One region of the Pradoshia sp. Z6_59 genome, then DNA from elsewhere that is predicted to be linked to it. Evidence: predicted binding sites of a transcription regulator. Region 1 holds the regulator's gene; the other holds the start of a gene.
The links. Region 1 encodes LexA, which represses DNA repair genes until DNA is damaged. Its sites were predicted from a motif close to CGAACATATGTTCG; they were not measured.
Positions count from the first base shown of each region.

Region 1 (12,235 bases):
GCAAGAGCCGATGATTCGATTGGTTCTCATGATCTTTCATCTCTTAAAGTGTTTGGATCAACGGGTGAGCCTTGGAATCCGGATCCATGGAATTGGTTGTTTGAAAGGGTTGGGAAAAAGAAAATCCCGATTATTAATTATTCAGGAGGCACCGAAATATCCGGCGGCATTTTAGGAAATGTTTTATTGAAGCCTATTGCTCCTGTTACATTTAATTCTCCTATGCCAGGCATGGATATTACGGTTTTAAATTCATCCGGTGAATCTGTTAAGAACGAAGTGGGGGAGCTATGTATTCGTGCTCCATGGGTAGGCATGACAAAAGGCTTCTGGAATGAGAAGGAAAGATACTTGGATACATACTGGAGCACCTATAAGAATACCTGGGTCCATGGGGATTGGGTAAGTACAGACGGTGTTTTTTGGGAGATCAAAGGGCGATCTGATGATACATTGAATATAGCGGGAAAAAGAATAGGCCCGACTGAATATGAATCCATTCTTATTAAGCATGAAGATGTGATTGAAGCGGCTGCTATCAGTATTCCGGATGAGCTTAAAGGAGAATCCTGTGTATGCTTTGCCGTTTTACAAACGAATGTAAAGGGGAGTACAGAACTCGAAATTGAGCTCATGAAGCTTTTGGGCAATCAGCTTGGAAAAGCACTCAAGCCTTCAGCTATTTACTTCGTGAGCGACCTGCCAAAAACGAGAAACCAGAAAATTATGCGCCGAGTCATCAAATCTACCTTCCTTAACCAGGATGCAGGTGATTTATCCTCCTTAGTCAATCCGGAGATCGTACATGAAATTAATCAGATAAAAATAAAATGATAACCAGTTAGTTGGAAGCATGTGTGCGAATCACTTGCTGGTAAACAACTATCTGATAGTTAACCGTTGGCATGGATTAAATCCATGCTTTTTTAATTAGTTTATAGTTCATATAATTGGATTGTTGTATTCTTGAAAATTTAACTTGATAAAAATAATTTAATAGAATGTATCGGCACAAAAGAAAAAGCAAGGCATACATAATTGCCTCACTTTACTGTCCTGTTAACGAATACGCTGTTTCCGAATCCATTGAGTTGCAATCCATTTTTCACCTTTCGTGACAGGGGCACCGCCATGTAAGGTCTTTTCGTTCAGAGATTCGTCTTGGTAGAAATATTCAAAGTAAACCGCCATTCCTTTTTGTGGAGCGACTGATAAGTCTAGATGAGGGAAATACGTTTCTCCGCCTTCTTCCACATTGTTTAGGTATAAGACAATTGTACTGATTCGATTGTTTTGAGCTGCTTGACTTGTTGAAGCAAAATAATCAAAATGTGCTTTGTATTCTTGACCAGGAGTATAGCGAAGGATATGGAGATTTTCACTATGTTCAGACGGAATGTCAGTGATTTCAGCTAGTCGTTTTTCAATGCGTAAAACGGTTTCATTTTGGGCATCTTCAATGAAAGCACCTGTACTCGTACGCATGCCGTTTACTTCACGGGTTGCTCCAATGGTTGAGCGTTTCATATCTTGCTTCGCTAACTCTATCAATGTATCGCATTCCTCGTCGCTTAACACGTTTCCCAATACCACAACAAGTGGTTCACCGTGACGAGCTAAGATAGGAATTCGTCTGTTCTCTGTTTCAATGAAATGGCCTGAGTGGGGGAAAATAGGCGTTTCTTTTTGTGGATGAATGGTAGTTGTCATTTTTTTCTTCCTCTCCCATCTTTTCTCTGTTCTATTTGTTATTTTATCATGTATGTTAATAAAGCTGATTAGAATTTATATAATTATTTATGGAAGAGTAGATTTCAAAAAAATAATATATGAGATTTTGAAATGATTCGCAGTTTAGTAGAAAAAGTTATAGAGTGGAATTGTAATGATTTCAAAATAAATTTATTGAATAGAAACTAGTTTATGGTAGTGAACGGAGGGCTTGTATATGTCGCGTATTCAATTTTTGGCATCATCTAAGCCATTTATAATGCCTGAAGAAATAGAGGATTACCCTATTAATGGCATAGATGAATTAGATATGTGTTTCTCAGTGTATGAAGCAGAGAAATGGTGGTGTGATATTGTTAAACCAATATTATCAATGCCATATATATATGAAGTCGGAGCTCTTGGTAATCACTTTTTCGTTTATTTGGAGAAATATATGGATATAGGCGATGTTATCGAACTTTATGAAATACCTGTTCAACATTGGTATGAAGAATATATACAGCGTGTTCTTGAAGTTCCAGAGCCCATTATGATCAACGTTGGTAGTTACACCTACCAAAATCAATATGGATTATTTCAGCTTAACCCTAAAAAATGGGTAGAAGAGCTTAGCCATCGAACATTATTAACTGAACGTGGTGTAACCACAATTGTAAAATATTGATAACTCTCTACATTTAGGAGTTTCCACAAACGGACTTCCCCCAGTAACATAAGTAAACACGTGTAAAAGGGCTTTGGTTTTTAATATTTAACAGAGCTATTATTAAAATTTTATTGAGGTAGCAGAGATAAGAATATTAAAAGTTAAGTATAGCAATTGAGTTTTATGCGAATTAATTGGTTGAAATATAGGAGTATGCTGAGAATTTTAATAGTCTAAGAAAGTCCATAGTATTGGAGATACGTGTATGCTAAAAAGAAAATATGGTGGTCGTTTTGACTGGAACCGCATTTTAAAAAGAGAATATTCCCAAACATATCTTGAAACAAGAGAGTTCAAAGGATATATAACGTTGCTGCATGCAGTACAGGTAGTTAAGCCTTTATATGTAAATTATGGTGAGAAAAATCTTTGCATCATAGATAATGGATATATGTGGCTTCAGCAGTTTCCTTCAGATAAGAACCATTCAGTAACTACAATGTTTAATCAAAGAGGAGAGATCGTCCAATGGTATATAGATATATGTCTTTGTAATGGAATAAATAATGGCAGACCATGGATGGATGATTTATTTCTGGATATCATTCTTCTACCCTCTGGTGAGATGCTTGAGAAAGACACTAATGAATTGGAGGATGCTTTATTCAAGGGAATCATTGATAAACAACTTTATGATTTAGCTTGGAATGAAGCAAAGACCCTTAAACGTTTAATAAGCTGTGGAGAATTGGATTTGTTAAAACTATCTGCTAAGCATAAAGATCTATTAATAGATTTCCTACAATAAATATGGCTGTTTTCACATAAATTCTTGCTCTTGAATAAAAAAGGATAGGTGTCCATTATGTATCACCATTAAATGAAGAGTAAAGAGAAACCCCATTAGATGAATGTTTCTCTTCTTCTCAATTTAATTTTTCAATAGCGATTAGTTCTATATTTCCGTTTGTCTCTGCTTTATTATTAAATCGCTTAGAATTTCTAACTTCTTGTTTTAAAGCCTGCTTCCTCCGGTGGCATCAATAAAATGCCCCGTGACCCATCGTGCTTCCTCGGATGCTAAAAACATAACTACATCAGCAACATCTTCAGTTGTACCCACTCTATTGAACGCAGATAATGCAGCTGCTTGTGCAAGGCCTTCTGGGGTGGATCGCATTTCCTTGTTCATATCAGTAGCCGTAATTCCAGGCCTTACTGCATTAATTGTAACGCCTTTTGATGCAAAATGTGGGGCTAAGGCCAAAGTCAGTGTCTCAAGGGCGCCCTTGGAAGCCGCATAAATGGCTTGCATTGGAGCGGCAACACGAGTAAAGCCAGTAGAAGTGTTAATAATCCGTCCGCCGTTCGGTATATACGGGCTGGCAGCTTGAGAAAGGAAGAAAGGAGCTTTAAGGTTAACGTTCATGACATCCTCATACATTTCGATGGATGTTTCTTCAAAAGAAACTGGAGGTCCAATCCCTACGTTATTGATTAAGATGTCCAGCCGCATAGTTCCGATTTCCGAGCGAACAGTCTTTTCAAATGCAGTCCAAAGCTTATTTACACCGGAAATGCCGGTGGTTAAATCTGCTTCCAGGGCCACAGCCCTTGAGCCTATCTGCTTAATATCATCAACAACTTTTGAAGCAGCGTCTTTATTGCTGGCGTAATGAACGCCTATAAATTCCGCTCCGCCAGCAGCTAATTTTCTGGCTATTTCAGCCCCTATTCCGCGACTTGCTCCTGTAACCAAGGCAACTTTCCCGTTGAATTTCCCTTTATTCGTCGGCATATCATCTACCCCTTTTATAATAATTTTAATGCATAATTAATAGTATTGGATTATGATTATTCTGAATAGTACGATATTTTTGTGTCGTTACGATTAAATGGTGTACTAATAAGGGAGTACAACAATTCAGACACAGGTTTATTTTTGCATTAATTGATAGGGGTTATATGAACTTAGAGTAAAGGAAGAGGTGGATTTCATGATTGAATTAAATAGTGCCGATTTAACTTGCCCGTTCACTACTGCTCAGAAAGTATTGTCGGGTAAATGGTCTCTGATGATTATTTTTCATCTAAAGGACGGACCAGTACGATTCAATGAACTGTTACGGAGATTTGATGGCTTAACGCACTCATCATTGACTAAACAATTAAGGCAGCTGGAAAACTTTCAACTTATTCACCGTGAGGTTTATAATCAAGTTCCGCCAAAAGTGGAATATTCTTTAACTGACCTAGGAATAAAGCTCAATCCTACGCTTAGTATGCTGACGGAATGGGGAAACGAGTATATACAGAATTGTAATGGAGTTACAAAATAATTAACGGGGCATTCGTTGAATAGCAAGTAGAGCAAATTCCTATCTGAAGATGGCTGTACACCTCAAATTAATATTAAACAATAGTAACAATCCTTATGAAAATAGCTATAAATATAGACTAATTAAGAACCTTAACAATCACTCATTCAATATCAAATTTAGCTGAGATTGTTTATGTGGAAATTAAAGTAAGGAAGCTGATAATTCTACATAAACTGTTTTAATTCAAGTACAAGAACCTTAATATGAAAGAATAAATCAAAACTCCTCAATGAATGGGGAGTTTATTTTGTTTAATTTACTTTTGCTGGCTAAACAAAAAATGCGCCATCAAAGCAAACAAAATGGAACAATTATGATTGATCCGGTGATATTATATGTATGATTTATATAAACCAATGAACCAAGTCGATTTCATACAAAAATTAAGAATAAATAAGAGATGGCACATAATAATATTATGTAAACTAATGTATTGAATTTATAGATATACGGTTATTCGTATATATTAGCTTTATAAGAGATTTTTTATGGCAGTTGAAGGAGAACTAAATAATGGACATATTGAATAAAGGATATAAAGAAGCAGTTGAAAAAGCAAAAAATGATATTCTGAATGATATATCATTATATATGGAAGAAAGCGAAGCAAAGCCTGCTATACATGATTATTTGGAAAGCAGAGAACGTTATTTGAATCAGATTTGGAATTTAGCATGGAAGAGTCGAACGCTTCAGCGGATGAATAGAACTGAAAAAATTAAATTTTTGGGGCTGCGTGGTATAGAAACAGAAGGAGCCTCCAAGAAAGCAATTAATAAAATGGTTGAACAAGAACTTAGTGGACTAAAATCCTTTGATATGAAAAGTTGGATCCAAGATTACTTTGGAGAAACAGAAGAACGATGGAATGAATTATTTGAAACAGTAAAGCTAAAAAAATTGAAAGGGAATTATGAGAATACCGTTATCAAAGATGAGGCCTTAAGTATTTTGAGCAGTAATAAGCTTTATTTTTATTTAAAGCTCAGATATAAAGTGGCAAATCAATTACAAAAGGATATAGCAAATGTGAAGGGTTTCAATCAAGCCCAATTTGAAACGCTCAACGATCTCTTATATTGGGGATATGACGTATACCAGGATGATACTGTTTTTGACGAATATATTTATCAAAATCTGATTGATACCTTTGTTTACGAAACCATATACCCATTTATAGTATCAGAATTGCCGAATCAGATTATAGACCAATATGAGAATTTGTATAAAGGGTCGATTAATCATAAGCTGATCAGGCAACTGATCGGCGGATATATTAGTGAATTTCAATGGGAATATGAAAGTGAAATAGAACAGGAATTGATAGAGGACCTTATTGATGTTCGAACCCACCCGGATGAATTTGATATACAAATGCCGTTATACCATACTCAGCACAAAGAAAGAATTGAAAAAAGAGAACAGAAATTAGAAGAGCTGAGGAAACAGGAAGAAATAAAACAAAAGAAACTGGATGACATCTTTGGTGTGGAATACAAGACGACCGTTTATAGTAACACTAAATATATTCTGCATATTGGAGAAACAAATACCGGTAAAACCTATCAGGCGTTAAATAGATTAAGGCAAGCTGCATCTGGTATATACCTGGCACCTTTAAGATTATTGGCACTTGAAGTATATGAAACGCTTAAAAACAACGGAATTGCCTGTGCATTAAAGACAGGTGAAGAAGAAAAGGATATTGCAAATGCCACGCATTATTCCTGCACAATTGAAATGTTTACCGAGAAAGATGAATTCGATGTCATGGTTATAGACGAAGCGCAAATGATCGCAGATAAAGATCGTGGGTTTTCTTGGTTTAGAGCTATTAATAAAGCGCGTGCTCGGGAAGTTCACATCATAGGCAGTCACAACTCTAAAAGGATGATTTTGAATCTGCTTCAGGGAAATGATATAGAAATTCATGAATACAAACGGGATATACCGCTTATTGTAGAGAAAAAACCTTTTAAGATTGAACATGCCAAGGCAGGGGATGCTTTGATTGTATTTTCTCGAAATAAAGTGCTTCAAACCGCTTCAAAGCTGGAGAGAAACGGCCATAAAGTAAGTGTAATCTATGGAAGTATGCCTCCTGAGACAAGAGCTAAACAAATTCAGAGGTTCATTAACAGGGAGACGCGAGTGATTGTATCTACAGATGCTATCGGGATGGGGCTCAATCTACCGATTAGGCGGGTCGTTTTTCTCGAAAATGATAAATTTGATGGCACGAGAAGGCGTTTATTGACCTCTCAGGAAGTAAAGCAGTTAGCAGGACGTGCCGGCCGTAAAGGTATATATAATGAAGGAAGAGTGGCATTTACTGATCAAATTGGTTTAATGAAACGATTGTTGAATGGTGAAGACCGACCAATCAGTACATTTACAATAGCTCCTACACAGGGTGTATTTGAACGCTTTAAACGTTATCATTCCAGCTTTGATCAATTCTTTGAATTATGGGATGAATTTAAAAATCCTGCCGGGACAACAAAAGCGCCGCTTACTCAGGAAAAAGCTTTATATCATTTAATTCGCCATGAACAAATAGAAGGACGAATGTCGATAACTGATTTATACGGTTTTCTGCATTTACCTTTTTCAGCGACTGAGGAGAGCCTCGTAAATCAATGGCTCTATAATATGAAAGCCATTGTGGATAGAAGAGAATTGAGAGAGCCTTTAATAAAGAAAGATTCCTTGGATGAACTTGAATTATCTTATAAATCAGTAGGACTGCATTTATTGTTTTTGTATAAATTAGATCGAAGAAGTGAAACGGTCTATTGGGAGCGAGTAAGAGAAGAAATCAGTTCAGACGCACATAATCAGTTAAGAAAAGGGGTTAAAAAATATCAAACAAAGTGTCGATCATGCAATAAGCCGTTAAGCTGGAATTATCCATTTGCTATTTGCCAATCGTGTTATGAAGAGAGTAAACGATCAAGATACTATTACAAAGGATGGGATATATAGGACATTTAAGCTTGCAATCATAATGGTTGCAAGCTTTTTGTATTACATAATTATATTATGTAAACTACGAGATAAATAAAAGCATTAATCTATTTATAAAGTGGAATATGCCAATCCTTAAATGCATAAGTTTAATAGAGAAAATAGAGATAATAGATTTTAAACACATAAGTAGAACCGGCTGAAAGCCGGTCCCAACGTTCTTATTGAATGTTTCTGTATAACCCGATCACTTTGCCCAAGATACTGACATTTTGTAGAATGATAGGCTCGAGCATAGAATTTTCCGGCTGCAGACGGAAATGAGTATCTTCTTTAAAGAAACGTTTTACGGTAGCTTCATCATCTTCAGTCATGGCTACGACAATTTCGCCATTGTTTGCTGTATGCTGCTGGCGAACAATTACATAGTCACCGTTAAGTATTCCAGCTTCAATCATACTGTCACCCATAATTTCAAGCATAAACACATTTTCATCGGCAGGAGCCATATGCTCAGGTAGAGGGAAGTATTCTTCTATATTTTCGATAGCTGTAATAGGCTGCCCAGCAGTTACTTTCCCGATTAATGGTACATTAACTGAATTTGTTTTTGGAATATGGTCATGTGGATCCATATCCAGGATTTCAATAGCACGTGGTTTAGTAGGATCTCGTCTAATAAGCCCTTTGCTTTCCAATCGCGCTAAGTGACCATGAACCGTGGAACTTGAAGCCAGTCCGACTGCTTCTCCGATTTCTCGAACGGAAGGTGGATAGCCCTTCGTTTTAACTTCTTCTTTAATATATAGCAAAATATCCTGTTGCCGTTTGGATAATTTAGTAGTCATCTCCCGCACCTCTTTTAGCTTTTCTTGTTTTTAGTATATCATTTCCTGTTTAACAGTACAAACATAAGTTCGTTTTTTGTGTTGACACAAAACGTTTGTTCGGTTTATACTTAGTTTATATTAAACGAACATACATTCGATGGGGGTTTTATTAATGAAAAAATTATGGACTTCTTATAATTATTCCATCTTGTTTTTTATAGGTCTTTTCTTATTAATAACTACAATGATAGTAACAAATATTGAAGCACCGAAAGATGATTATCAACAAATCACGGTTAAAAAAGGAGATACAGTTTGGGATATGGCTGAACGTTTTGATGGCAGCGAATTGACACAGACTGAATTTGTCTCTTGGGTTCAGGAACATAATGACTTGCACATTAATCATTTAAAGGAAGGGCAAACGATTGTGATTCCTGTAAAGAAAATGAATGAAAATACAGAAATGCTACACTTAGCAGATTCTGATAAATAACTATATAATCAGTAAGGTCGGGAATTTTTCCCGGCTTTATCTATATGTAAAGAAGAATGGTGAGAGAAAATGAAGGTTGGAATTTATTGCAGAGTCAGCACAGATAAAAGTTCTCAGGAAACATCACTGGAAAGGCAGGAGCAGGAGTTAACAAGACTGGCTGCCATAAAGGGGTTCGAGGTTGTCATAATCGAAAAAGAACAAGCCAGTGGATATGACTTAGAACGAGAAGGCATTCTAATCTTGCTGGAAAAAATGAAAAATAGAGAAATCGAGGGGCTCTTGATTCAGGATGAAACAAGACTTGGCAGAGGAAATGCCAAGATTGCTCTATTACATTGCATCTATAAAGAAGGGGTAAAATTATATACGGTTACTCATAATGGTGAGCTTGAGGTTTCTGAAACAGATGCCATGCTTTTGCAAATCATCAGTATAGTAGAGGAATATCAGCGGAAATTACAAAACAGTAAAATTAGAAGAGGGATGAAACGAGCAATTGAAAATGGATATAAACCACAAAGAAATTTGGCAAATCAACATCTTGGAGGCGGAAGAGAAAGGTCAGAGGTACCATTACAGGAGGTCATTGAGCTGCGTATTAAAGGATTAACATTTGCTGAAATTACGGAGAATTTAAACAGAAAAGGCTATGATCTCTCAAAGGCTACCATTCACCGGAGATATTCAGAATATATGAAAAAGAATCCTAATTAATAGTTCATTCTTGAAAATTACGCAATTTTTCTATACGATGACAATATCTACTTATATTTTAAATAGAAGGAGCAATACTATGCTGCCAATGCATAAAATTAAAAGAATTAATGAATTATCTAAGAAATCAAAAACAGTAGGCCTTACAAAAGAAGAAGCCACTGAACAATCTCTCCTAAGGAAAGAGTATTTGGAAACCTTCCGTACCTCAATGCGAAATACGGTTGAAGGTCTGACAATCATCGATCCCGAAGGTAAGGATGTTACACCTGAAAAAATAAAAAAACTACGTAATAAAAAATTACATTAAGGGTATAGCATAATAGGTTAGACTCCAAAAAATATCTTAAGGAGTGACGATTTTGTAGCATTTACCAACAAAGTCTTGTCAACCTGTTTATACTTCATTAATATAAATTAGAAGGTTAATCTGAAAGGATGTAGGCAATGTTCACAGAAAAAGATAATTTATCTATCACAGCTATTCGTACACTTTCAATCGATGCAATTGAAAAAGCTAACTCAGGTCATCCTGGTATGCCTATGGGAGCAGCTCCTATGGCATATACACTTTGGACCAAATTTATGAACCATAATCCAAAAAATCCGGATTGGTTTAACCGTGATCGTTTTGTATTATCAGCAGGACATGGTTCCATGCTTTTATACAGCTTGTTGCACTTATCAGGTTATGGCCTTGAGATGGAAGAGATTAAGAACTTCAGACAATGGGGCAGTAAAACACCTGGACATCCTGAATATGGTCATACAAAAGGCGTAGAAGCTACAACCGGACCACTTGGCCAAGGTATTGCGATGGCAGTAGGTATGGCAATGGCGGAACGTCATTTGGCGGCAGTTTACAATAAAGACAACTTTGATGTTGTAGATCATTTTACATACAGCATTTGCGGAGATGGAGATTTAATGGAAGGGGTATCAGCTGAAGCTGCTTCTCTTGCTGCCCATTTAAAATTGGGACGTTTAGTAGTCCTATATGATTCCAATGATATCTCTCTTGACGGCGAATTAAACATGAGCTTCTCTGAAAGTGTTGCTGAGCGTTTTAAAGCTTACGGATGGCAATACATTCGCGTAGAAGACGGTAATGATTTGAATGAAATTGCTAAAGCGCTTGAAGAGGCTAAAACAGATCTTGACCGTCCAACTATGATTGAAGTAAAAACAGTTATCGGATACGGTGCTCCAAATAAATCCGGTAAATCAGCTGTACATGGTGCTCCGCTTGGCGAAGACGAAATGAAATTGACTAAAGAATATTACAAATGGACATTCGAAGAAGATTTTTATGTACCACAGGAAGTTTATGACACATTCGAAGAAACTGTTGTAAAAGCTGGTGCTAAAAAAGAAGAAGAATGGAACCAATTATTTGAAAGCTATAAAAACGAATACCCTGAACTTGCTGCTCAACTAGAAACAGCAATCAAAGGCGAATTACCTGAAGGCTGGGATAAGGATATTCCTGTTTATGAAGCAGGAAAAGCCGTTGCTACACGTAATTCAGGTGGGGAAGTATTAAATGCAATCGCAAAAAATCTTCCATCTTTATTTGGTGGATCCGCTGACTTAGCTGGATCAAACAAAACGATGCTGAAGGGCGAAAAAGATTTCTTGCCAGGCTCCTATGATGGCCGTAACATTTGGTTTGGAGTACGTGAATTTGGTATGGGTGCTGCATTAAACGGTATGGCACTTCACGGTGGTGTGCATGTGTATGGAGGAACATTCTTTGTATTCTCTGATTACCTGCGTCCAGCTATTCGTTTAGCAGCGTTAATGAATCTTCCTGTCACATATGTATTTACGCATGACAGTATTGCTGTTGGAGAAGACGGTCCAACTCATGAACCAATTGAGCACTTGGCTGCATTGCGTGCTATGCCTAATGTTTCACTTATCCGTCCGGCTGACAGCAATGAAGTGGCAGCTGCATGGAAAGCGGCATTAACAAGCAAGTCTGCACCAACTGCATTAGTATTATCCCGCCAAAACTTAACTACGTTGCCGCTATCAGCTGAATTAGCTGAAGAAGGCGTTGCTAAAGGTGGATATGTGGTTTCACCTTCCAATAAGGATACTGCCGATGCTATATTGTTAGCATCTGGATCTGAAGTAGGATTGGCTGTTCAAGCACAGGCTATTTTAGCGAATGACGGCATTGATGTATCGGTTGTAAGCATGCCATCATTTGATCGCTTTGAAGCTCAATCTGCTGAATATAAAGAATCTGTTATCCCTTCAACTGTTAAGAAACGCTTAGCAATTGAATTAGGTACATCTTTTGGATGGGACCGTTATACAGGTGATGAAGGACAAATATTAGCAATGGATCGCTTTGGAGCTTCCGGCCCTGGTGAATTGTTAATGGAAAAATTCGGATTCACTCCATCTAATGTGGTTTCTTTAGTAAAAGAAATGCTACAAAAATAAAATATATTTA
Region 1 covers NZ_JBZCPP010000014.1:26,829-39,063, reverse strand. The annotation lists gene AC4D4B_RS14165 (AMP-binding protein) at 1-834, shown strand, start outside; gene AC4D4B_RS14160 (2OG-Fe(II) oxygenase) at 1,060-1,710, opposite strand; gene AC4D4B_RS14155 (hypothetical protein) at 1,949-2,398, shown strand; gene AC4D4B_RS14150 (ribonuclease FAU-1 family protein) at 2,646-3,188, shown strand; gene AC4D4B_RS14145 (SDR family NAD(P)-dependent oxidoreductase) at 3,396-4,178, opposite strand; gene AC4D4B_RS14140 (winged helix-turn-helix transcriptional regulator) at 4,378-4,719, shown strand; gene AC4D4B_RS14135 (helicase-related protein) at 5,275-7,746, shown strand; gene lexA (transcriptional repressor LexA) at 7,950-8,576, opposite strand; gene yneA (cell division suppressor protein YneA) at 8,731-9,054, shown strand; gene AC4D4B_RS14120 (YneB family resolvase-like protein) at 9,124-9,771, shown strand; gene AC4D4B_RS14115 (DUF896 domain-containing protein) at 9,851-10,081, shown strand; gene tkt (transketolase) at 10,219-12,225, shown strand.

Region 2 (12,235 bases), on a different contig from region 1:
CATTTAAGCCCAATAGGTAATAAGTCGATAGAGGTCGAGATTTGTTGTTTGAATTTAGATGAGGTTTTCGGAGGAGATTATTAAAACCAGTAGCTTTTGTATTCTGTTTAGAAAAAATAAAAAAGACTGTTTTTGGACCACTAATCGTGATTCCAAAAACAGTCTTATATCATCGTTTAAACAAATTAACCTTAGGTTCTGTTTTATTAATAATACGTTTGATATTAGCTCGATGGCGATAGAAGATAAATCCTGCCAGGAAAATAATTAGAATTAACAGGGAAGGATCTCCGCTAAACATGGAATAGATAAGTGCCACAACAGCAATTAGCATAGAAGATAGTGACACGATTTTAGTCAGATATAAGAATGCAAAAAAGCATGCAACTAGAATCACAAATAAAAGTGGATCGTATCCGAGCAAAATACCTCCGGATGTAGCTACAGCTTTACCGCCTCTGAATCCGGCGAATATAGGGTACATATGACCGATAACCGCCAATAAGCCGCATATCAACGGAACAGCAATCCAACTTGGCCATTGATCAGCCTGTATATCGAATATGTATGGCAATAAGGTGGCCAATGTCCCTTTTAAGATATCTATCGTTGTAACAATAATTCCAGCTTTTTTTCCAAGTGTCCGAAATGTATTGGTTCCTCCTAAGTTACCGCTGCCATGTTCACGTATATCAGTATTATAAAAAACTTTTCCTATAATTAAGCCTGAAGGTATTGAACCTAGCAGATAGGCCAATAAAAACAAAAAATATAACATATAAACAGTTCCTTTCTTACACTACTAGTTAATATATTTTAACATGTACCTGCAAAAAGAAAATAAAAAAATTATTTTTATTAACTTCCCTATTCTGAGCTGACCGTTTATTCTATAATAGCCTATGGGTATACATAAGGATAAATTTTATTATTGAAAGGGGTTATATTCATGATAGAAAATCCAAGCAGAGATGAAATTGGTCTCCTCTTAAAAAAAGCGAAACGAATAGCTGTCGTTGGCCTTTCTGATAATCCGGAACGGACATCTTACATGGTATCTAAGGCCATGCAGGATAATGGATATGAAATCATCCCGGTCAATCCTTCAGTGGATAGTGTTTTGGGTGTAAAGGCGGTTGCGACATTGAAGGATATTGAGGGACATGTGGATATCGTCAATGTTTTTCGCCGATCTGAATATGTAATGGACCTGGCTAAGGAATTTTTGGAAATTGACGCTGATATATTTTGGACACAGCTGGGAGTTATCGATGAAGAAGCCTTCCAAATGCTAAAGGACAAAGATTACACTGTCATTATGGACCGTTGCATAAAAGTAGAGCACGCATTAACTAAATAATAAAAAATGGCCACCAATTGCTCGCAAATAGCTCATTGGTGGTTTTATAATGTTGTAGGTAATAAAAACTAATAGTTGTAAAAACACTGAAGATGATACCATAATTAAGATACAGGGACTTATTTTATTTATTATTTACCGGGACTGGAAGCTAGAAAGTCTCGTATACATAACCTTTATCTAAACTTTATTTGCGAAACGAAAAATAATCTGTAAAAATAGAGCAATAGAGCTTTAGTGTGCTGTTTATACTATCAAGAACATTTGTTCTTGTTTGATAATATGTATATAATAGAAGTTGTAACGTAAAGAGAGGGGTACATAAGTGGCAAAAAATCTAAAACCTATTGACTATAACGAAGATGCCATCCAGGTACTTGAAGGATTAGAAGCTGTCCGAAAACGACCGGGAATGTATATCGGAAGCACAGACACACGAGGCCTGCATCATCTCGTTTATGAAATCGTTGATAACTCCGTGGACGAAGTATTGGCCGGACATGGGGACGAAATTATTGTAAAAATTCATAAAGATAATAGCATCAGTGTAATGGATAAAGGCAGAGGAATGCCTACCGGAATGCATAAAATGGGTAAACCGACGCCGGAGGTTATTCTAACCATCCTCCATGCAGGAGGAAAATTTGGTCAGGGTGGCTATAAGACGAGCGGTGGTTTACATGGTGTTGGTGCATCGGTCGTAAATGCTTTATCAGAATGGCTTGTTGTAACCATTAAGCGTGATGGTTTTATTTATGAACAGCGTTTTGAAAATGGTGGAAAACCTGTAACGACTTTAGAGAAAATCGGTAAAACCAACCAAACCGGGACAACCATTCATTTTAAACCGGATGAGAGTATTTTCTCTACCATTGTTTACAATCGTGAAACCTTAAGTGAACGCTTACGCGAATCAGCCTTTTTACTAAAAGGGTTAAAAATAGAATTACACGATTTACGTACGGATGATAAAGATGTTTATTATTATGAAAATGGGATTGAGGCATTTGTTTCTTACCTAAATGAAGAAAAAGATACATTGCATCCTGTTGTAAGCTTTGAAGGCACTCATTCTAATATTGAGGTTGATTTTGCTTTTCAATTTAACGATGGGTATTCGGAGAATATTTTATCATTCGTCAATAATGTCAGAACAAAAGATGGCGGAACTCATGAAGTAGGAATGAAAACTGCTGTTACACGTGCTTTTAATGAGTATGCACGTAAATCCGGTTTGCTGAAAGAGAAGGATAAAAATCTGGATGGTTCAGATATTCGGGAAGGATTGGCTGCTATCATTTCTGTAAGAATTCCAGAAGAATTATTACAATTTGAAGGACAGACAAAAAGTAAACTTGGTACCAGTGATGCCCGCTCTGCGGTAGATTCGGTTATATCTGAAAAATTATCTTATTATTTAATGGAAAATGCCGATATCGCGACATCCTTGGTCCGTAAGTCGATTAAAGCGGCTCAGGCCAGAGAAGCAGCCCGAAAAGCAAGGGAAGATGCACGAAGCGGTAAAAAACGTAAGAAGTCTGAAGCATTGCTTTCAGGAAAACTAACTCCGGCGCAGTCCCGTAATCCATTGAAGAATGAACTATACCTCGTCGAAGGAGATTCTGCAGGAGGGTCTGCCAAACAAGGCCGTGATCGAAGATTCCAGGCTGTTTTGCCTTTACGCGGTAAAGTTATTAATACAGAAAAAGCTAAACTTGAAGATATCTTTAAAAATGAAGAAATAAACACAATTATTCATGCAGTCGGTGGTGGAGTAGGATCTGATTTCTCCATCGAGGATATCAATTATGATAAAGTCGTCATTATGACCGATGCTGATACGGATGGCGCCCATATCCAAGTATTATTGCTTACGTTCTTTTATCGTTATATGAAGCCATTAATTGAACATGGTAAAATATTCATCGCCTTACCTCCTTTATATAAAGTTAGTAAAGGAAGCGGTAAAAGAGAAGTTATAGAATATGCCTGGGATGATGATGAATTAGAAGGTACCATTAAAAAGGTCGGAAAAGGATACATGCTTCAGCGATACAAAGGTCTTGGAGAGATGAACGCAGACCAGCTATGGGAGACGACTATGGATCCAGAACAACGTACCTTGATCCGTGTACGCATTGATGATGCAGCGCGGGCAGAGCGAAGGATCACGACATTAATGGGTGATAAAGTAGAACCAAGGCGTAAGTGGATTGAAGCTAATGTTGCTTTTGGTTTAGAAGAAGATGGAAATATTTTAGAGAATGAGAACTTAACGGTTGCTGGTGAGGAGGAAGTATTATGACAGCAGAGAAATACCGCGATCTCCCTCTTGAGGATGTGATTGGCGACCGCTTCGGCCGATACAGTAAATATATTATTCAAGACAGGGCATTACCGGACGCACGAGATGGATTAAAGCCGGTTCAACGAAGAATCCTTTATGCCATGCATTCGGATGGTAATACCAATGACAGACCATACAGAAAGTCAGCCAAGACAGTCGGTCTGGTCATCGGTAACTTCCATCCTCACGGTGACTCATCTGTTTATGAAGCAATGGTCAGAATGAGTCAGGACTGGAAGCTTCGCCGTGAATTAATTCAGATGCACGGGAACAACGGAAGTATCGATGGGGATCCGCCTGCGGCCATGCGTTATACGGAGGCACGTTTATCCTCTATTGCAGGCCAGCTATTACGAGATATTGAGAAGAAAACAGTCGATTTTGTACCAAACTTTGATGATACAGCTGAAGAGCCAATTGTACTGCCAGCTAAATTTCCGAATTTGCTCGTAAATGGTTCCACTGGAATTTCAGCTGGTTACGCCACTGAAATTCCGCCGCATAATCTTGGAGAGATTGTTGATGCAACGATCATGAGAATTGATAATCCAGATTGTACAGTTGATGAGCTAATGACTGCTGTAAAAGGACCTGATTTTCCTACAGGCGGAATCATCCAAGGGGCAGATGGAATTAAAAAGGCGTACGAAACAGGTAAAGGCAAAATTGTTATTCGAAGTAAAACAGCGATTGAAACATTACGCGGCGGCAGACAGCAAATCACGATTACTGAGCTTCCTTTTGATGTAAACAAAGCTAATCTGGTTAAAAAAATTGATGAATTACGCCTTGATCGTAAACTTGAGGGCATCTCTGAGGTAAGAGATGAGACGGATCGTACAGGTTTACGGATTGTCATTGAACTGAAAAAAGAAGTAGACTCTGATGTTATTCTTCAATATTTATTTAAAAACACAGATTTGCAAATTACATATAATTTCAATATGGTTGCCATTCATAAGAAACGTCCGCAGCTTATGGGCATAAAAGAAATGCTGGATGCCTATATTGATCATCGCCGTGAAGTGATAACAAGGCGCTCTGAATTTGATTTGGCAAAAGCCCGTGATCGTCAGCATATTGTTGAGGGACTTATCAAAATGATCTCCATTCTTGATAAAGTAATCGCAACGATCCGTGCATCTCTCGATAAAAAAGATGCAAAGGAAAACCTAATAAAGGAATACGCATTTACAGAGGCACAAGCAGAAGCGATTGTTTCCCTTCAGCTCTACCGATTAACGAATACGGATATTACGGCATTGGAAAACGAAGCTGAAGAACTCCGTAAAAAAATTGAAGAGCTGACAACTATCCTTGGCAATGACAAGAAGTTAATGGCAGTTATTAAAAAAGAACTAAAAGAGGTTAAAAAGGATTTTTCAGATTCACGCAGATCTCTAATAGAAGCTGAAATTCAAGACATTAAGATTAATCTTGAAGTTCTGATTCCAAGCGAAGATGTTATCGTTACGGTCACAAAAGAAGGGTATATAAAACGGACAAGCTTACGTTCTTATAGTGCTTCAGGCGGCCAGGATTACGGAATGAAAGAAGGAGATAGGCTCCTTCATAAGCTGGATATGAATACAACCGATACTTTGTTGCTATTCACAGATAAAGGAAGTTATATTTACTGTCCGGTTCACTTACTTCCTGATATCAGATGGAAGGATACTGGTCAGCATATCAGTAATATAGTACCGCTTGATAAGAATCAGAATCTATTAAAGGCTATTCCAGTTTCTGATTTTGAAAAAGGATCGTTTTTATTATTTGTTACGAAAAATGGATTAGTTAAGAAGTCTGAACTAGCCCTATATAAGGCAACGAGATACTCAAAACCTTTAACAGCTATTAATCTTAAGGGAGATGATCAGGTTGTGGATATCCATCAAACAGATGGAAATCAAAACATCTTCCTGGCAACTTCTATTGGGTATGGATTGATGTTCCCTGAAAGTGAAATTCCAACTGTTGGAGCACGTGCTGCCGGTGTTAAAGGTATAAATCTTAAGGACGATGATTATATAGTTGCAGGTAAAGTTTTTGCTGAAACTGATTCTTCTATGATAGCGTTGATTACACAGAGAGGCGCTATTAAGAAAATGAAACGAAGTGAGTTTGAAATGACTTCCCGTGCTAAACGAGGAGTTGTCATGCTGAGAGAGTTAAAGAAAAATCCACATCGAGTAGCAGGAATAGAATTTGTAAACGATGTTGATACTATTGTGATTTTGTCGGAAAAAGGCATGTTAGAAGAAGTTGCATCCTTCCAATTACGACCTAGTGATCGCTATTCAAATGGTTCGTTCTTTATGGATGAAGGAGAAAATGGACCAATCGTGGAAACATGGGTTAAGACTCCTGAAGTTTCAAATTGATAGCTTCAATGAATTTCTAACCAAAAAGCTGTAAGCAGTGCGAACTGTTTACAGCTTTTTTTCTTTGATTTTCATCAGTTAAGTGCATAATCAAGCTTGATTTCAGGCAATCTATAAAGAATAATCCTATACCTGGGAGTTGATGTTTATATGATGAAATGGATTAATCATTTTATAATTTTTTCGATAGTTGGGTGTTTGCTTCTGCCAGTAGCCGTTGATGCTGCCAAAAAAGATGCAAAGAGCCAGGAAGTTGAACTTGAATCTTATAAAGTGGATGTGACAGGAGACGGGAAGAAGGATCAGGTTTATTTATATGGTAGTCCTTTTGATCAGGAGACAAAATATTACAAGGAATTCAAGTTGGTTGTAAAAACAAAACAGGGAACTAAAAAGGAAACGATTCAAGGAGGATTTAAACCTGCCGTTAAGTTTCTCGATCTTAATGACGATAGTACATTGGAAGTTCTGATGGAGATTCCAACAGGGGGTAGCGGAGGAGTTAATGATTATTATGCCTTTTGCATTTATAATAATAAAATTGAACAGATTGAGCTCCCCGAAACATTAAATATCAACGGAGCATTCAAAAATAATTATCAAGCCACTGTAATGGTACCAGAAATGAATAAATCCTACTTAATTGATTTAAAGGATCATAAAAAGAAGTACGATAAACTCGGAGTTTATCGAAAAGGGAAATTAAGTGAACCATCTGAAACATTAGTAAGTGAATACAAATCATTAAAGGTCAAAGACATTGATAAGGATGGGCATAAGGAATTGGTAGGGATTCAGCAAATTTCCGGCGCATCCGTGGTTGACCGAATCGCTGAGGTTCGATCAAGCTGGGTATATAAAGAAGAGCAATGGGTACTAAAGGATGTTCAAGTGTTGCCAAATTAAATCCTTATAAGAGTGAGATCTCCGATTTCCTTTTGAAGTTAACGAGTGAGCGTGTTTAACAGCAATTATGTTTAAATAAAAAAGCCTCCTTGTCGGTAGGATTGCGTATCCTTTTCGACTAAGGAGGCACTTTTTATTGCGAAAAATTGCTGACATAAACTAATTATCCTGTTTATCCCGCTGAAAACCAGTTCGATATCCAGCTAGCATTATGAATTCATGACAGTAAAACAAGCTACAACAGCTACGAGAGGTATGGCTACTACTAAACTGACACCCATCATGGTGAGAGTCTTTATTGCTGATTTCAAGTCCCCTGGGGTATTCAAATCATTCGTTATTTCAGAGGATGTTCCATAGATGAAGATAATATTTAGAATGGTAACTACACCTACGATGATAAGGGGTAGAATAACGTCAGAAGTTGAAGAGGATAGGTTAATAAAGCCAAAAATGATTAATATAATGGGAATTGCCTCTACCACAGCTACTTTGATAAACATCTTAGTCTGAATGTTTTCTTTTCTTTCTGGCTCAATGACCAATTCCCTGAGTGCTGTTCGAACAGCCCAGCCAATGCCAAATGTTGCGATAACAGCAGCTAAAACAAAATAATAAAGAGCTTCCATCAGTAATACCACCTCAATCAATTATTTTTAAAATAGTCCTATATTAAAAAATCATTCTACTATTAATAGAATAGCACTATTGGATATATTTGTGATGTGATATTCGTTATCATACGACAAAATTATTACCTAGCTATTGTTTTATATAATGTATTACAATCTATATACAAAGTAATAAATAAAAAATGATATAGACATAAATCTAGGTGAAAATACAGTATATGATTAGAATGAGCGATTTTATCACCTTGAAGATTAACTATTTGTTAAGAATACATATCTCACACTTCGATAAAAACAGATTTTTAAACCACTTGCTCATTTAATTTCGTGTGATATTTTTAAAAGTTGTTTTTTCGTTTAATAAATATCGGACGGCCAACCCATGACATTACATGCAGCCATCATCATACTAGTAAACCCTATACTTCAGGAGAAGAGGAGAGAACAAATGAAATCGGTTATCTTAGATGTAGATACAGGAATAGATGACGCACTGGCTATAGCTTATGCCGTTCATTCACCGGAATTAGATATAATAGGTATCACTGCGTGTTTCGGCAATATTCCTGTTGAAGAAGCGGTAAGAAATTCACAAATCATTTTAGGAAAATTAGGTCGTTCAGACATCCCAGTGTATGCCGGCGCGCATGAATCTCTTAGACGTGGGCCGCGAAAAGTATATGCTCGTCATGTCCATGGTGAGGATGGTCTTGGAAATGTACTTAATGGGGAGAAGGCCAGTGACATACCAGAGGTCCATGCAGTTGATTATCTGATTGAGCAGGTGAAAAACAACCCTGGTAAAATCACTTATATTTGCGTAGGACCGCTGACAAATCTTGCACTTGCCCTTCAAAAAGCGCCTAAGATAACTACTATGTTTGAAGAAATCATCATCATGGGGGGAGCCGTTTTCTGTAAAGGAAATGTAACACCGCATGCCGAAGCAAATATTCACTGCGATCCTGAAGCAGCTGACCTTGTTTTCCGCTCTAATCTACCGCTTTTCCTCGTTGGGCTTGATGTAACGATGCAAACCCTGCTTAAGAGGGAGGAACTAGTAAACTGGCGGAAGAAGGAAGATAAACTCGGTTCCTTTTTAGCAGATATGACAGAGTTTTATATGGACTTTTATAAGAGGGCCAATCGTGGTATTAAAGGCTGTGCTCTGCACGATCCGCTGGCTGTTGGAGTAGCAATTGACAAGAGCTTCGTCACACTGAAGACAGAACCCATCTCGGTGGAACTCGAAGGAGAGATGGTAGGGAAAACTTGTCCAAGTGGAAACGAAAGACCGCTTGTTCAAGTATGTGTAGATGTGGACGAAAAACGTTTTGTGGAACATTTTTTAAATAGAATTATTTGATGTTTTATAGCGGGTAAAAACAATATGACTGTGAAGGTAAATATCTTGTTTTAACATTCCAGTTTACGAGTAAGGAGAAAAATAGCGACCTATTTCTTTTGCACCATTTTTAGGCTGATGTCATAGAATGGTAAAAAAATCTTCTTATTTAAAGGAGTGTTTCAGATATGTCCTTTCAGACGGAACAATTAAGTGTAACCTATATTCCACCGGTAACCCCTTCAAGTCCTTTAGAGGGTAGAAAATATACGTTAACACATTCTGACTTGACCGGACAGTTGTTTCTAAGCATTGGCTGTGAGGTTGATGCATTGAACATCAACTGGGAGATGCGGGATGAAGTTGTGGCTGATTGGCGCATGTTGAACGGACAATATGTCCTGACAGCCCATATTCATATTAGTAAAGGTGAATTTGATGAACAAAAGGCCCAATCACGTTATGATCATTTTGTAAAGATGATGCCTGTAGCCTTACATGCTATTGTACATGGTGATCAAACGTTGTTTGCTTACTATCCATGGTTGCTGGATAGCCCCATTTATGTTCAGTTTTCTTCTATTTATCCGGATCACAACAAGATTGAGTATTATGGGACAGTCCGACATTATCAATGATAATGTCGGCTGTCCTTTTTGTTTGCTGTCATTACCTGTTACAATAAAGTTGAAATGAAATAGAAGACGTGAGGGAGTAAAATGCAACTAACATATGATCTTAAGCTGACTGATGTAACCAATTTTTATCTCCACATGACCAAACAATCTGAAATAAGCAATCGGAGAATGAGAAATAGACAACTAAGATTATTTTTGATTACTTTATGTATTTCACTAATCCTGCAATGGCTATATTTTCGACCTACCACACCCATTTACTATTTGACCAGTTTATTCATTGCGCTCTTACCGGTACTATTTTATTCATTCTATTTAGAGAGAATAATTAGAAGGAAGTTTAGAAAATTTCATAAAAACAGCAGGGAACCTAATCTATTTGGTACATACCGCTTATCCATCGCAAAAGGTGGATTAACAGAGATGATTGATGGTGGCTATGAAGTACTCTATGAATGGAAAGATATTAAACAAATCGAAATGCTAAAAAATTATATTTATATTTATACAAATGCTATTCATGCTGTTATTATTCCGGTAAGGGTGTTCGGTACAAAAGATGATTGTGCCTTTTTTCTGAATGAATTGAAGAGACATATAAAGGAATCAACAAAGCAAAATGTAGAGGTGAATCACCATTGAAGATCATTGTAATATCAGATACCCATATGCCCAGAATGGCAAAAGGACTCCCACCTCGTTTAAAGGAAGAATTGAAAACAGCTGATCTAATTTTACATGCTGGTGATTGGCAAACAAAGGACGTATATGAAGAACTACTATCCTATGCACCCGTTGATGGTGTTTGTGGCAATGTCGATGGTCAAGATCTGATAGACCAATTTGGATATCAAAAGATTCTCACATTAGATGGATATCGAATTGGTTTGGTACATGGACACGGTAAGAAAGGAACTACAGAAGGAAGAGCAATCGAAGCATTTAGCGGGGAGGAATTGGATCTAATTATTTTCGGGCATTCTCATATACCTGTTAATAAAAAAATAAATGGGACAATTCTATTTAACCCGGGTTCTCCGACAGATAAAAGGCGCCATTCTGAATACTCATTCGGGATTATTCGGATCGAAAAGAGTTTATCGGTTGAGCATGTGTTTTATAAAAATAAGCGATAAGTTTAAACAAAAAGGATGCAAGCTTGATAAAGCTGCATCCTTCTTGTTTACTTTTTCTTTTTTTGCTGATTTTTAGTCGTTTTATAGGCTTTATAAAATGCAAAACTGCAATCATACACAGATATTAAAATAATAACTGCTAATGTGATAGCTATAATACCTGATGGTAATGTTCCGTTTGTAGATTTTTCAAATAATAAATTGAAGCGTTCGATAAAATCGTTATTGTATAAAGTAGTGTCATACAGCATTTTATAAAGGATTGCTATAACAAATGCGCTTTGGATTGTATAAAAAATAGCGATATGGTAGGTCCATTTACCCATCATGTATTTTAATCCAGCTAAACTTATTTCTAAAACTGCCAAAGCTATTAAAAGAGGGACATATGTTTTCAGGACATCTTGGTTAAACAAGGAGGCTTGCAAAACAAGCTCGCCATTAACGGTTTCATACCAACCTAATAGATGTTCAGAAAATAGTAGAACTAGGGTCCATATAAATGTCCAAATAAGTCCAAAGATTGCTTCCGCTTTGGATATTTGATATTTATGCTTTTGAACAGTCCGCCTCTGCAATTGGTCAGTGTTCCATTTCGACTTTACAAGAGGGATGCTATTTGTTTTATTCGCAATTTTATCTATAACTATAAATGTGATGGTCACCCAGGTAAATACCTGAAATGCTGCCTGAATGATTCCTATGATAGAATCCGTAAACATGTCAATTAGAAATGATACAACAGAGGAGTAACTTGTATAATCCGCCATCCCACTGACTGTTTGACCCAATAAAACCAAGCCCGCCATCACAGCAAAAGCTATTAGTAATACGCGAATATAACTATCGTAAAAAATCGGTCCTATAATATATCGGTTATTTCCGCTATAATCGGCAGCAAGAATTCTTGGATCACCCAAGCTATTCAACACGTTCTTCACATCATTTTCAGTATAGTTATCTGGCAGCATATCCTCAATATTTCCCTTGAGTTCCAGCGCAATCTCTTCTTTTGACGTTTCTGGTAGCCACTTTGTAACTTCATAAATATATATATCAATTAAACTCATCGCATTCATCCTCTCTTAACAATTGTACCATCTGATTAGACGTTTCAGACCATGCTTCCTTTAATTTTTCATAAATCTGTCTGCCATTCTGGCTTAATTGGTAATATTTCCTTTGTCGATTTCCATTTAACTCCCAATTGCTAACCAGGAGACCTTGCTTTTCTAATCTTCTCAATAAAGGATATAGTGTGCTTGGGTCAATGGTAACATTTTTTTCTTCAAGGGATTGAACGAGTGAGTATCCATATTCCGGTTTTTGTAATTGACTTAAGACTGCGAGAGTGAGTGTACCTCTCCGCAGTTCTATAATGAGAGATTGTATGAGTTCATCCAAAATGTCTCCACCCCCTAATTCCATAATACTGTATGATGTACAGTATTGTTAAGTGAATAATAACCAAAAATAAATACAAGAAG
Region 2 covers NZ_JBZCPP010000007.1:179,178-191,412, reverse strand. The annotation lists gene plsY (glycerol-3-phosphate 1-O-acyltransferase PlsY) at 170-778, opposite strand; gene AC4D4B_RS09805 (CoA-binding protein) at 950-1,360, shown strand; gene parE (DNA topoisomerase IV subunit B) at 1,707-3,665, shown strand; gene parC (DNA topoisomerase IV subunit A) at 3,659-6,091, shown strand; gene AC4D4B_RS09790 (YybI family spore inner coat protein) at 6,242-6,997, shown strand; gene AC4D4B_RS09785 (hypothetical protein) at 7,207-7,626, opposite strand; gene AC4D4B_RS09780 (nucleoside hydrolase) at 8,078-8,995, shown strand; gene AC4D4B_RS09775 (staygreen family protein) at 9,163-9,612, shown strand; gene AC4D4B_RS09770 (YcxB family protein) at 9,694-10,254, shown strand; gene AC4D4B_RS09765 (metallophosphoesterase family protein) at 10,251-10,748, shown strand; gene AC4D4B_RS09760 (HAAS signaling domain-containing protein) at 10,796-11,818, opposite strand; gene AC4D4B_RS09755 (PadR family transcriptional regulator) at 11,805-12,152, opposite strand.
Region 2: the regulator LexA is predicted to act here: its motif matches at 1,618-1,631, upstream of parE (DNA topoisomerase IV subunit B).